Regions from separate parts of the Vagococcus changpingensis genome, predicted to be linked through region 2. Evidence: a T-box and tRNA genes for the amino acid it is inferred to sense, from the RefSeq annotation. Region 2 holds a T-box; the other holds one or more tRNA genes.
What was found. The T-box of region 2 lies ahead of cysS (cysteine--tRNA ligase). A T-box ahead of a tRNA ligase gene usually reads a tRNA of that ligase, here a tRNA-Cys.
Positions count from the first base shown of each region.

Region 1: it encodes a tRNA-Cys, which carries the amino acid that the T-box ahead of cysS (cysteine--tRNA ligase) is inferred to sense. The anticodon was not compared.

Region 1 covers NZ_CP093384.1:108,953-115,632, reverse strand. Annotated here, with positions in the region: gene MN187_RS00595 (ATP-dependent Clp protease ATP-binding subunit) at 1-1,957, opposite strand, end outside; gene MN187_RS10565 (CtsR family transcriptional regulator) at 1,969-2,433, opposite strand; tRNA gene MN187_RS00580 (tRNA-Leu) at 2,583-2,667, opposite strand; tRNA gene MN187_RS00575 (tRNA-Cys) at 2,676-2,746, opposite strand; tRNA gene MN187_RS00570 (tRNA-Gln) at 2,756-2,827, opposite strand; tRNA gene MN187_RS00565 (tRNA-His) at 2,838-2,910, opposite strand; tRNA gene MN187_RS00560 (tRNA-Trp) at 2,922-2,992, opposite strand; tRNA gene MN187_RS00555 (tRNA-Tyr) at 3,000-3,080, opposite strand; tRNA gene MN187_RS00550 (tRNA-Phe) at 3,084-3,156, opposite strand; tRNA gene MN187_RS00545 (tRNA-Asp) at 3,162-3,234, opposite strand; tRNA gene MN187_RS00540 (tRNA-Glu) at 3,260-3,331, opposite strand; tRNA gene MN187_RS00535 (tRNA-Ser) at 3,356-3,445, opposite strand; tRNA gene MN187_RS00530 (tRNA-Asn) at 3,470-3,543, opposite strand; rRNA gene rrf (5S ribosomal RNA) at 3,555-3,670, opposite strand; rRNA gene MN187_RS00520 (23S ribosomal RNA) at 3,750-6,661, opposite strand.
Region 2 covers NZ_CP093384.1:1,774,371-1,781,050, forward strand. Annotated here, with positions in the region: gene MN187_RS08555 (DUF4811 domain-containing protein) at 1-90, shown strand, start outside; gene MN187_RS08560 (hypothetical protein) at 221-466, shown strand; gene MN187_RS08565 (NYN domain-containing protein) at 509-1,045, opposite strand; gene rlmB (23S rRNA (guanosine(2251)-2'-O)-methyltransferase RlmB) at 1,063-1,878, opposite strand; gene MN187_RS08575 (Mini-ribonuclease 3) at 1,859-2,278, opposite strand; gene cysS (cysteine--tRNA ligase) at 2,275-3,693, opposite strand; T-box leader at 3,745-3,955, opposite strand; gene gltX (glutamate--tRNA ligase) at 3,940-5,415, opposite strand; gene MN187_RS08590 (PIN/TRAM domain-containing protein) at 5,516-6,601, opposite strand; gene radA (DNA repair protein RadA) at 6,622-6,680, opposite strand, start outside.

The sequences.
Region 1 (6,680 bases), 350 kb from region 2:
TACGACCTTTGGCATCAGTTAAATGCCCATCATCTAGTACTTGCAACAACACATTAAACACATCAGGATGGGCTTTTTCTACCTCATCAAGTAATACAACAGAATATGGTTTTTGACGGATTCGCTCAGTCAATTGTCCTCCTTCATCATAACCAACATACCCTGGAGGGGAGCCGACTAAACGACTTGTACTATGTTTTTCCATAAATTCAGACATATCCACTCGAATCAAGGCATCTTCTGAACCAAACATCACTTCAGCAATTGTTTTAGCTAATTCTGTTTTTCCAACACCTGTTGGCCCTAAAAACATAAATGACCCAATTGGACGATTTGGACTCTTCAACCCACTTCTCGCACGTCGAATAGCACGTGAAACAGATTCTACAGCCTCTTCTTGGCCGATAACACGTTCATGCATAACCTTTTCTAAATCAAGTAATCGTTCACTCTCTTTTTTCTCTAACTGTGTTAAAGGAATACCAGTCCATTGAGAAATGACAGATTCAATATCTTCTTCGGTCAATTTTTGTGTATAACCAGCTGATTCTTTTTCTTGTTTTTCAACTAATTTTGCTAATTTTTTTAAGGCTTTCTTTTCTATCTCTCGAATTTCAACCACTTCGGCAAATTTTTGTGAGATAATCGCTTCTTCTTTTTCCTTATAGATATCAGCTAATACCCGTTGTTGTTTCACTATTGGAGATGGTTTTTCCGTTTGGTTCAAGCGTACTTTGGCAGCTGCCTCATCTATCAAATCAATAGCTTTATCAGGAAGCTGACGATCATTAATGTAACGAATAGATAATTTTACAGCTGCTTCAACAGCCTCTTGAGTTATGGTTACTTGATGATGTTCTTCATACTGAGATTTCAACCCTGTCAAAATATCAATGGTTTCTTCTTCAGTGGGTTCATCAACCATAATTTTAGCAAATCGGCGCTCTAACGCAGAATCTTTTTCAATATATTTTTGATATTCATCTAATGTTGTTGCCCCTATTGTTTGAAGTTCTCCACGTGCTAATGCAGGTTTTAAAATATTAGATGCATCAATCGCTCCTTCAGCACCACCAGCACCAATCAACGTATGTAATTCATCAATAAACAAAATAACTTCGCCATCATGGTAAATTTCATCCACCAATTTTTTCATGCGATCCTCAAATTCACCACGATACTTAGTCCCAGCAACTACTGCTCCCATATCAAGCATCATCACACGTTTATTTTGCATATCTTTTGGTACATTAGATTCGATAATCCGTTGCGCTAAACCTTCAGCAATAGCTGTTTTCCCAACACCAGGTTCTCCAACAAGTACCGGATTATTTTTAGTTCGACGACTTAAAATTTGTATCAATCGTTCAACTTCTATCTCGCGACCAACTAAAGGATCTAATCGTTTTTCTCTAGCACTCTGTGTCAAATCTCGTGCCAAAGAATCTAGTGTAGGAGTCCCTTCACCAACTGAATTCTTAATCGCTTTTCTATTTTTACCATTTTTATTATTGTCTGTAATACCAATTCTTCTCATTATATCTTTGCGTAACTTGGGAAGTTCCACTCCTAAATTTTTTAAAATTCTAGCAGATAATAATGTATCTTCTCTAACCAAAGCAAGTAAAATGTGTTCTGTTCCAATGCTTGGCGCCCCTAGTCGTTTAGCCTCTTCACCTGCGAAAGCTAACACATCCTTAGTTCGCGGAGAATAAGGAAGCAATTCGTTTTCTTTAGATTTATAACGTCCATATTGAACAATCTGTTCAACTTCCTCAAACAGATAAGTATCATCAATATCAAAATATCTCATTACTTTTCCACCAATACCTCTTGGTTCCTTCGCTAAAGCAAGTAACAAATCCTCTGTTCCAACTACATCATGTCTAAAATATTTAGCACTTTCTTGTGCAAGATTCAGAACTTCATTAGCCCTTTTAGTAAATAATTCACCCATACCTATCACTCCTATTCTTCATAAGTTAGTCGTTCTAATACATCAATCATCATGTTCGATCTCAATAATTTTTCTTCTTCCGAGCGACTAATACCAGTTAATTTAAACGCTGAATTAAGTAAATACTTTTCACGTACAGTTATTAGATTATTATCTTGCAGTTCATTTAAAATAGCAAATGCTTCACTGTCTGTCAAACCATTACTTATCATATCTGGAATTTCTTCACATATTCTGGTTTTATATTTTATCAATTTAACTTTTACAATACGAATATACCCACCACCACCACGTTTACTTTCTACCCGATAACCTTTTGGAACAGTAAACCTTGTGTTAATAACATAATTAATTTGTGATGGTACACAATTAAATTGATTAGCAATTTCAGCTCGTTTTATTTCAATAATATCCTCATTCTTCAATAGTTCTTTTAAATAATCTTCTATAATATCAGACATATTTTTATTTTGCATAAAAATCTCACCCTTCAAACGTAACATAAAACAATTGACTTATATTGACCTTTATTATACATAATATATCTAGATATTTATACTAATTAGCTTTGTATATACCAAAAGAGCTTTGAATGAAATCATTCAAAGCTCTTTTTACTAAATTATACCGGCGGCCGGGGTCGAACCGGCACGCCCTCAATGGGCACTGGATTTTGAGTCCAGCGCGTCTGCCAATTCCGCCACGCCGGCAAAACAAGAGGCGGTAACCGGATTTGAACCGATGATAAAGGTTTTGCAGACCTCTGCCTTACCACTTGGCTATACCGCCTTTAAAAAACTGGGCTAGCTGGATTCGAACCAACGAATGACGGAGTCAAAGTCCGTTGCCTTACCGCTTGGCTATAGCCCAATAATAAAAAGGCGACTGATGGGAATCGAACCCACGAATGCCGGAGCCACAATCCGGTGCGTTAACCACTTCGCCACAGTCGCCATATTATTAACAGGGGTAGTAGGAATCGAACCCACGCTGACGGTTTTGGAGACCGTAGTTCTACCGCTAAACTATACCCCTTTAAATATGGAGGGGGGCAGATTCGAACTGCCGAACCCGAAGGAGCGGATTTACAGTCCGCCGCGTTTAGCCACTTCGCTACCCCTCCAAATGGCGCAAGACAGAATCGAACTGCCGACACACGGAGCTTCAATCCGTTGCTCTACCAACTGAGCTACTGCGCCAATAACGGTTCCGACGGGAATCGAACCCGCGATCTCCTGCGTGACAGGCAGGCATGTTAACCCCTACACCACGGAACCTAATTATGGTTTCTATTATATTTTATGACCCGTACGGGAATCGAACCCGTGTTACCGCCGTGAAAGGGCGGTGTCTTAACCGCTTGACCAACGGGCCAGTATCATAATTTCTTTTAGTATACGGAGAGTAAGGGATTCGAACCCTTGAGACAGTTATTACCGCCTACATGATTTCCAATCATGCTCCTTCGGCCAACTCGGACAACTCTCCTGAGTTTTACCTTAATTAAAAGAACTCCGGCAGTAGGACTCGAACCTACGACATCATGATTAACAGTCATGCGCTACTACCAACTGAGCTATGCCGGATAATAATATAAGCACGGCAACGTCCTACTCTCACAAAGGGAAACCCTTCACTACCCTCGGCGCTAAGAAGCTTAACTTCTGTGTTCGGCATGGTTACAGGTGTATCCTTCTTGCCATCGTCACCGCACTTATATGTTTTTTATTGAGTGATGATTCACTCAAAACTGGATGTTAAGTTAGTATCAATATAATGGTCCACCGCTATCTTGGTTAAGTCCTCGACCGATTAGTACTAGTCCGCTCCATACATCACTGTACTTCCACTTCTAGCCTATCTACCTGATCATCTTTCAGGGGTCTTACTTCCTTAAAGGAATGGGAAATCTCATCTTGAGGGGGGCTTCACGCTTAGATGCTTTCAGCGTTTATCCCGTCCATACATAGCTACCCAGCAATGCCCTTGGCAGAACAACTGGTACACCAGAGGTATGTCCATCCCGGTCCTCTCGTACTAAGGACAGCTCCTCTCAAATTTCCAACGCCCGCGACGGATAGGGACCGAACTGTCTCACGACGTTCTGAACCCAGCTCGCGTGCCGCTTTAATGGGCGAACAGCCCAACCCTTGGGACCGACTACAGCCCCAGGATGCGACGAGCCGACATCGAGGTGCCAAACCTCCCCGTCGATGTGAACTCTTGGGGGAGATAAGCCTGTTATCCCCAGGGTAGCTTTTATCCGTTGAGCGATGGCCCTTCCATGCGGAACCACCGGATCACTAAGCCCGACTTTCGTCCCTGCTCGAGTTGTAACTCTCGCAGTCAAGCTCCCTTCTGCCTTTGCACTCTACGAATGATTTCCAACCATTCTGAGGGAACCTTTGGGCGCCTCCGTTACCTTTTGGGAGGCGACCGCCCCAGTCAAACTGTCCATCTGACACTGTCTCCCACCACGATAAGTGGTGCGGGTTAGAATGGTCATAACACAAGGGTAGTATCCCACCAGCGCCTCCATCGAAACTAGCGTTCCGATTTCTACGGCTCCTACCTATCCTGTACATGTGTTACAAACATTCAATATCAAACTACAGTAAAGCTCCATGGGGTCTTTCCGTCCTGTCGCGGGTAACCTGCATCTTCACAGGTACTAAAATTTCACCGAGTCTCTCGTTGAGACAGTGCCCAAATCGTTACGCCTTTCGTGCGGGTCGGAACTTACCCGACAAGGAATTTCGCTACCTTAGGACCGTTATAGTTACGGCCGCCGTTTACTGGGGCTTCAATTTTGAGCTTCGCTATTGCTAACCCATCCTCTTAACCTTCCAGCACCGGGCAGGCGTCAGCCCCTATACGTCATCTTTCGATTTTGCAGAGACCTGTGTTTTTGATAAACAGTCGCTTGGGCCTATTCACTGCGGCTGAACTTGCGTTCAGCACCCCTTCTCCCGAAGTTACGGGGTCATTTTGCCGAGTTCCTTAACGAGAGTTCTCTCGCTCACCTTAGGATTCTCTCCTCGACTACCTGTGTCGGTTTGCGGTACGGGTCATTTGTTTCTAACTAGAAGCTTTTCTTGACAGTGTGACATTGAGACTTCGGTACTCTATTTCCCTACTCATCACAACTTGTTCTTAAAGATAAAAGCATTTGACTCTTATCAAAACTTGTTGCTTGAACGTGCACTTCCAGTCGCACGATCTCATAGCCTCCTGTGTCCCTCCATTGTTCAAACAAAACAAACGAGTACAGGAATCTCAACCTGTTGTCCATCGCTTACGCCTATCGGCCTCAGCTTAGGTCCCGACTAACCCTGGGAGGACGAGCCTTCCCCAGGAAACCTTAGTCATTCGGTGGACAGGATTCTCACCTGTCTTTCGCTACTCATACCGGCATTCTCACTTCTAAGCGCTCCACCAGTCCTTACGATCCAGCTTCAACGCCCTTAGAACGCTCTCCTACCATAGAACCAAAGGTTCTATCCACAGCTTCGGTAACATGTTTAGCCCCGGTACATTTTCGGCGCAAGGGCACTCGACTAGTGAGCTATTACGCACTCTTTAAATGGTGGCTGCTTCTGAGCCAACATCCTAGTTGTTTGTGCACCCTCACATCCTTTTCCACTTAACATGTATTTTGGGACCTTAGCTGGTGGTCTGGGCTGTTTCCCTTTCGACAATGGATCTTATCACTCACTGTCTGACTCCCGGATATAAATGAATGGCATTCGGAGTTTATCTGAATTCGGTAACCCAAGACGGGCCCCTAGTCCAAACAGTGCTCTACCTCCATCATTCTCAAATCCGAGGCTAGCCCTAAAGCTATTTCGGAGAGAACCAGCTATCTCCAAGTTCGTTTGGAATTTCTCCGCTACCCACACCTCATCCCCGCACTTTTCAACGTACGTGGGTTCGGTCCTCCAGTGCGTTTTACCACACCTTCAACCTGGACATGGGTAGGTCACATGGTTTCGGGTCTACGACAACATACTCATTCGCCCTATTCAGACTCGCTTTCGCTACGGCTCCGCTTCTTCAGCTTAACCTCGCATGCTATCGTAACTCGCCGGTTCATTCTGCAAAAGGCACGCTATCACCCATTAACGGGCTCTAACTTCTTGTAAGCACACGGTTTCAGGTTCTATTTCACTCCCCTTCCGGGGTGCTTTTCACCTTTCCCTCACGGTACTGGTTCACTATCGGTCACTAGAGAGTATTTAGCCTTGGGAGATGGTCCTCCCGGATTCCGACGGAATTTCTCGTGTTCCGCCGTACTCAGGATACTCATAGGTGTGTTGTCAATTTCATCTACGGGGCTTTTACCCGCTACGGCTGACCTTTCCAGATCGATTCGACTATCCACAACAGCTACCACAATTGAGTCCTACAACCCCAATAAGCAAGCTTATTGGTTTGGGCTGTTTCCGTTTCGCTCGCCGCTACTAAGGAAATCGATTTTTCTTTCTCTTCCTGCAGGTACTTAGATGTTTCAGTTCTCTGCGTCTACCTTCTAATAGCTATGTATTCACTACTAGATAATATCCTATAAAAGATACTGGGTTCCCCCATTCGGAAATCTCCGGATCATAGCTTACTTACAGCTCCCCGAAGCATATCGGTGTTAGTCCCGTCCTTCATCGGCTTCTAGTGCCAAGGCATCCACCGTGCGCCCTTATTCACTTAACCTTTTCTAACCTTACGGTTA
Region 2 (6,680 bases):
AAAGACAAACAATCTAAGTTATCACAAGCCTATGCAGCAGAATATCAACGAAAAATAATGTCTGATATGATTAAAGACATAACCAAATAAAAAAAAGAACGATTATCTTTAAACAGATAATCGTCCTTTTTTGGTCTATTACGATTTAATTTTTCCTCTTTACTTCAAATTGAAATCTATATTATGATAATAAAAATCATATTGTTAAAGGAGATATATTATGAAAAAATTTTTTAATAATCAAGAAAACAAACAATTAACTGTTAATGCTATTATTTTTTTATTTGCTGTTATTTTACTTAGTTTAAGCATTATTTTTTATTTGATTGGCTTATTTGCTCACCCACAATTAGAAAACTTTTTTGCAGACGTATCTAGTATTCTTTTTACTGGCTCAGTCGCAACTGGTATATTATATTTGGTTAAAATAACGTTTGATTCACTTATGCGTTCTGCCAAAAAATAAAAAATGACTCGTTACCATAATAAAGGTAACGGGTCATTTTGTTTAATGATACATTAACTCATCAAATAATTCTTTTAATGTTTGAACTTGTTCTTGATTCCATGGACTATTTCGTCTTAAATTTTGGTACTTATAATCTTGTGTATCAGTTTTAATTTCTTTTTCCATTTCTTTAATTGAATTAAACAGTTCCCTTGCTGAAACACGTAACGCACCTTGAGAAAAAACCACCCACTGCTCTGCCAAATCACTTGTTGCTACACGAACAGTTGATAAAGCATTCATTTTATTAGGAACTTCCCGTTCAATATATGTGTCTGCTGTTTCTTCTTCTTTTGTAAAAATAACTGTTAAACCATACTTATCATACGTCTGTTGAATACCTGGAACAAGTTGGGCATCAAATACAACGATGATTTCGATTCCTTTATATTTAGCATAATTCGATAGAATAAATAATAACTGATCTCTCGCATCTCCTAATTTATCTAGCTTTTTTAAGCGATTTAATTCAGGCCAAGCACCAATCATATTATAACCATCGACAAAAAGGACTTGATGTTTTAATTTTCGTGTCATATGATGCCCTCCATTGTTTATCTTCTCTTTCTATATACTTCATACATTAACAAGCCAGCTGCAACACTCGCATTTAAACTTTGTACGTGACCTTCTATTGGAATAGTAATCATTTCATCGACCTCTTTTTTGAGCGCTTGCCCCATCCCTTTTCCTTCATTACCAATAATTAAAGCAATGTCGCCTGAAACATTCCAATGGGTGTAGTCTGTCCCTTCCATATCTGTTCCAAATACCCAAATATTTTCTTTTTTTAGTTCCTTAACTGTTTGCGAAAGGTTTGTCACTCGTGAAATAGGAATGTGTTCTACCGCCCCAGTAGAAGTTTTCACTACCACTGGTGTCACTCCGACTGCACGATGTTTTGGAATGATAACGCCATCAACATTTACCGCGTCAGCTGTCCGTAAAATTGAACCTAAGTTATGTGGATCCATAATACTATCTAAAATTAAGAAAAAACGATTTTCTTTTTCTTTTGTTTTTTCCAATAATTCTGATAACGATAGATATTCATATGGGGTGATTTTTAAGACAATCCCTTGATGATTTAATCCATCTACCATTTCATCCAATTTAGATTTTGGTACCCATTTGATAGAAACTATTTTTTCTTGAGCCAACTGTTTAATTTCTTCAATTTTATTTCCTTTAATGTCTTCTTGTAAAAATAGTTTATTCCCTCGATTAGCTTGCAGCGCTTCTATTGTCGCATGTTTTCCTAACACCACATCATCCATTTCTGGTGTTGGTACATCTGCTTCTTGTTGATGTTTTTTATCAAATTTTGGGCGTTGTCTGTCTGGTTTGCGTTTATTTTGTGGTTTTCTCATTATTTTTTTCTCCTATTGTTTGAATACACCATGCAATGACTTCTTCTAAACGTTTCTTTTGTTCTGTTAAGTGTAAATATCCCATCAATGCTTCAAAACCTGTAGATGATCGATACACAGCAACCGACGTATTTTTGGCACTTGTGTGGCTTTTGGCATTGCGGCCACGTCGATACATATCTTGTTCTTCATCATTTAAAAGTCCTTGTTCCATCATTTGTTCAATCAAATAATGTTGCGCTTTAGCTGATACATAGTGTGTTGCTAAACGGTGTAATTGATTCGGGCGAGTTTGCCCACTTTTCACTAAATAATCACGGATGTATGTTTCATATATAGCATCCCCCACATAAGCAAGAGTTAATCCACTTAGTAAGGTATAATCTTTTTCATTTGTCATTCACTTCTACTCCATCTTGTTCCTTGAGGGGTATCTTCTAAAATAATCCCTTGTTCTTTTAATAAATCACGTATCTCATCACTTCTAGCAAAGTTTTTTTCTTTACGTGCCGTATTTCTCTCAGAAATTAACGCATCAATATCTTCATCTAATAAATCCTCGCTACTAGCTAGTTCAATACCAAAAATAAGCACTAATTTTTCTAGCGTTTCTTGATAGGCAGATATAACTTCTTTAGAAACCGTCTCTTCTTCTAAGTAACGATTTAAGTGTTTCACTAACTGATAAACTACTGTAATACCATTTGCGGCATTAAAATCATCATCCATCTCTGTAACAAATTCCATCATCAAAGTAGATAATTCTTTTAACCAATCATGATCGTTTTCTAAAGAATCAACTGACGTTTCTAATCGGAAACTCGCATTATTGTAACTACTTTTAATACGTCCTAAATTAGTCGTTGCTTCTTTAATTGTTGTTTCATTGAAAGGCATTGGTCGACGATAATGTGTCGTTGACAAAGCGAAACGTACCACTTCTGGTGACACGTCTTTCATCAAATCATGTGCGGTAATAAAGTTACCAAGTGATTTACTCATTTTCTCACCTGATTCACCGACTGTTAAATAAGCGTTATGCATCCAATAATGAGCAAATGTCTGATCAGTTTTTGCTTCACTTTGAGCAATTTCATTTTCGTGATGAGGAAATTCTAAGTCTTGACCACCTGCGTGGATGTCTATTGTATCACCTAAATGTTTTGTTGCCATCACAGAGCACTCAATGTGCCATCCTGGACGGCCTTTTCCCCATGGAGAATCCCATGAAACCTCATGCTCTTTTGCTTCTTTCCATAAAGCAAAATCTAATGGATCTTCTTTTTTAGCTGATTCATCACCAGTTCTTTGACTAGCCCCAATTTCCAATTCGTCAATGCTTTTATTACTTAACTTTCCATAAGGTTTAAATAGTCGTGTGCGGTAATACACATCTCCTTGTGACTCGTAAGCATAACCTTTATCAATTAAAACAGAAACAAAGTCAATGATATCATCAATATGGTCAACGACACGTGGGTGCAAGCAAGCTGGTTGCACGTTTAATTTACCCGTGTCTTCTTTAAAAGCCTCTATATATTTATCTGCTAATTCTTTCGTTGAAATTCCTTCTTGGTTAGCCGTCTTAATGATTTTATCATCCACATCTGTAAAGTTTGAGACATAATTAACCTTATATCCTCTAAACTCAAAATAACGTCTAACTGTATCAAAAGCGACTGTACTTCTAGCATTTCCTATATGAATGTAATTATAAACAGTCGGACCGCACAAATACATGCTCACTTCATTTGGTTTAATTGGTACAAAATTTTCTTTTTTTCGACTTAATGTATTATATATCTGTATTCCCATATACTTGCTCCTCTCATAGATAAAAAAGAACGTCTTTTAACAAATTGTTTGTTAAAAGACGTTCTCACGTGGTTCCACTTTTCTTCATTCACTTGATACAGTGAATCTTTTTGATAACATAACGTCTATCACACGAGACAAGCTACTTACTTCACTTATCCTACTCAAAGAGGCACTTCACTGATAAATTAACACTTGTTCGCACCCACCACAAGCTCTCTAAAGACAATTTATCACTTACTTTTCTTATCCTTGTATTTCTTTTAATGCTAAATTAATATGTTCTGTTGCTTGCTCTTTACCTAATAAAAGAATCGTTTCTGCTAATTCTGGACCATGCATTTGTCCACTGACTGCTACACGAATTGGCATAAATAATTTTTTACCTTTAGCTCCTGTTTCTTTTTGTACAGCTTTAATCGCTTTTTTAATAGTCGGAACATCAAATTCTTCTAATTCTTTCAATTGAGTTTTAAATGCTTCTAATACTTCTGGCACTTGTTCATCTGATAGGACTTCTTTAGCAGATTCATCAAATGACAATGTATCATTAAAGAATAAACTTGATAATTCAACGATTTCTTTTGCATAACTCATTTGTGGTTGGTAAAGACTCACTAATTCTTCAACCCAAGCTTGTTTTTCAGCGGTTGGATTTTCTTCTACTAATCCTGCTTCAATTAAATAAGGTAAGGCCATTTCTGCCATTGTTTTTCTATCAAGTTGTTTCATGTATTGGTTACTAATCCATTCAAGTTTTTTGTTATCAAAGGCTGCAGGTGATTTACCTAAACGATCTGCATCAAAGATTTTAATCAATTCTTCTTGGCTAAAGATTTCTTCTTCACCAACTGGAGACCAACCTAACAAACTGATAAAGTTAAACATTGCTTCTGGTAAGTAACCTAATTCACGGTATTGTTCGATAAATTGTAGAATCGTTTCATCACGTTTACTTAGTTTTTTACCTGTTTCTGTATTAATGATTAATGTCATATGACCAAATCTTGGTGGTGTCCAACCGAAAGCTTCATAGATCATTAATTGTTTGGGTGTGTTTGCAATATGATCATCCCCACGTAAAACATGCGTAATTTTCATCAAATGATCATCCACGGCTACGGCAAAGTTATACGTCGGCATCCCGTCACGTTTTAAAATGACAAAATCGCCACCTACACTATCAGATTCAAATGTAATGTTTCCTTTTACAATGTCATCAAATGTGTATTCTTCGCCTTTTGGTACTCTAAAACGAACCACTGGTGTGATACCTTCAGCCTCTTTTGCTGCTTGTTGTTCTGGTGTTAAATGAGCACACTTTCCATTATAACGTGGAATTTGACCACGGCTACGTTGGCTTTCACGTTCTGCTTCTAATTCTTCTTCTGTACAGTAGCATTTGTAAGCCAAGTTACTTGCTAATAATTGATCAACTAATGGTTGGTAAATATCTTTTCTTTCGGATTGACGATAAGGACCATATTCACCTGGTTTATCAGGTGACTCATCCCAGTCAATATTTAGCCATGCTAAGTTATCTAACTGACTTTTTTCTCCGTCTTCAATATTACGTTTTTGATCTGTATCCTCAATACGAATAATAAAATCGCCATCATGATGACGAGCAAATAAATAATTAAATAATGCTGTTCTGGCATTTCCTATATGCAAATGACCTGTTGGACTTGGTGCATATCTGACACGTACTTTATTTCCCATGGTATTACCTTCCTTGTTCACGTATTATCGCTTCCTATGCTTTTAGTTTACCTTCATTTACTTAAATAGTAAAGGCACTTTCTTAAGACTTTTTTAACAATTAGTCAGCATTTATCGTTGTTTGAGAATGACTTGGTTTTGCAAAAATCATTCGACCAGCAGCCGTTTGTAATGCACTCGTTACAATAACATTTATTTTCTTGTTCATAAAGTGTTTACCATCTTCAACCACAACCATTGTGCCATCATCTAAATATGCTACACCTTGTTGGCGTTCTGTTCCATCTTTCATTACAACAACATCCATTGTTTCACCAGGTATGACAACTGGTTTAACAGCATTTGCCAAGGCATTAATGTTAAATACTGGGACATTTTGAAATTCACAGACTTTATTAAGATTGTAGTCATTTGTCACGACAATACCATCTAACAATTTAGCTAACTTAATCAATTTACTATCAACTTCTTGAATATCTTCAAAATCGCCTTCATACATTTCAACCGAGATATTTTCTTCTTTTTGTAAGGCGTTTAAGATATCTAACCCTCGACGTCCGCGAACGCGTTTCATACTATCCCCTGAATCCGCAATGTATTGTAATTCATATAAAACAAAATTTGGAATTAATAATGTTCCTTCAATGAACCCAGTTTTAGCTATATCATAAATACGCCCGTCAATAATAACACTGGTATCTAATACTTTGTATTTATGAAAATAATCATCAACTCGACGATCTAAGATGTCCTCTGATACCTTTTTTGATTTTGGCATAAAGAGCTTTTTAAAATCTTCCGTTTTCATTGTTCCAACTCTAAAACCTAAATATCCTGTAATTAACATAATAATTGCCGGAACAATTAAAGGGAGTGAATAAAATGGAACAGAAATAAGTGCCCCTAAGAGTAATCCAATAATTGTACTAATACTTCCGAATAACAAATCTGATAGACTTTGTTCTGTAATAAATTTTTCTATTTTTTTTAAACCTGATACTAAGTATCGCTCAGTTAAAGTCGCAATAATTGCAAAAATAATCGCACCAATAATTCCGTTAGTAATATCGTTATTTAACCAACTAAGTGTTTCTTGATTTGTGGCTTTCCATAGTAATGGGAATAATGCCACACCTAAACTAAATCCAACAATAGCCATCACAATCGCATATATTTTTTTCTGCATACTTATCTTTCCTCCTTTACTTAGGAAAATACTTTAAATAATGTTTCAGATAGTGTTTCAACACCAATTACTTCAATTC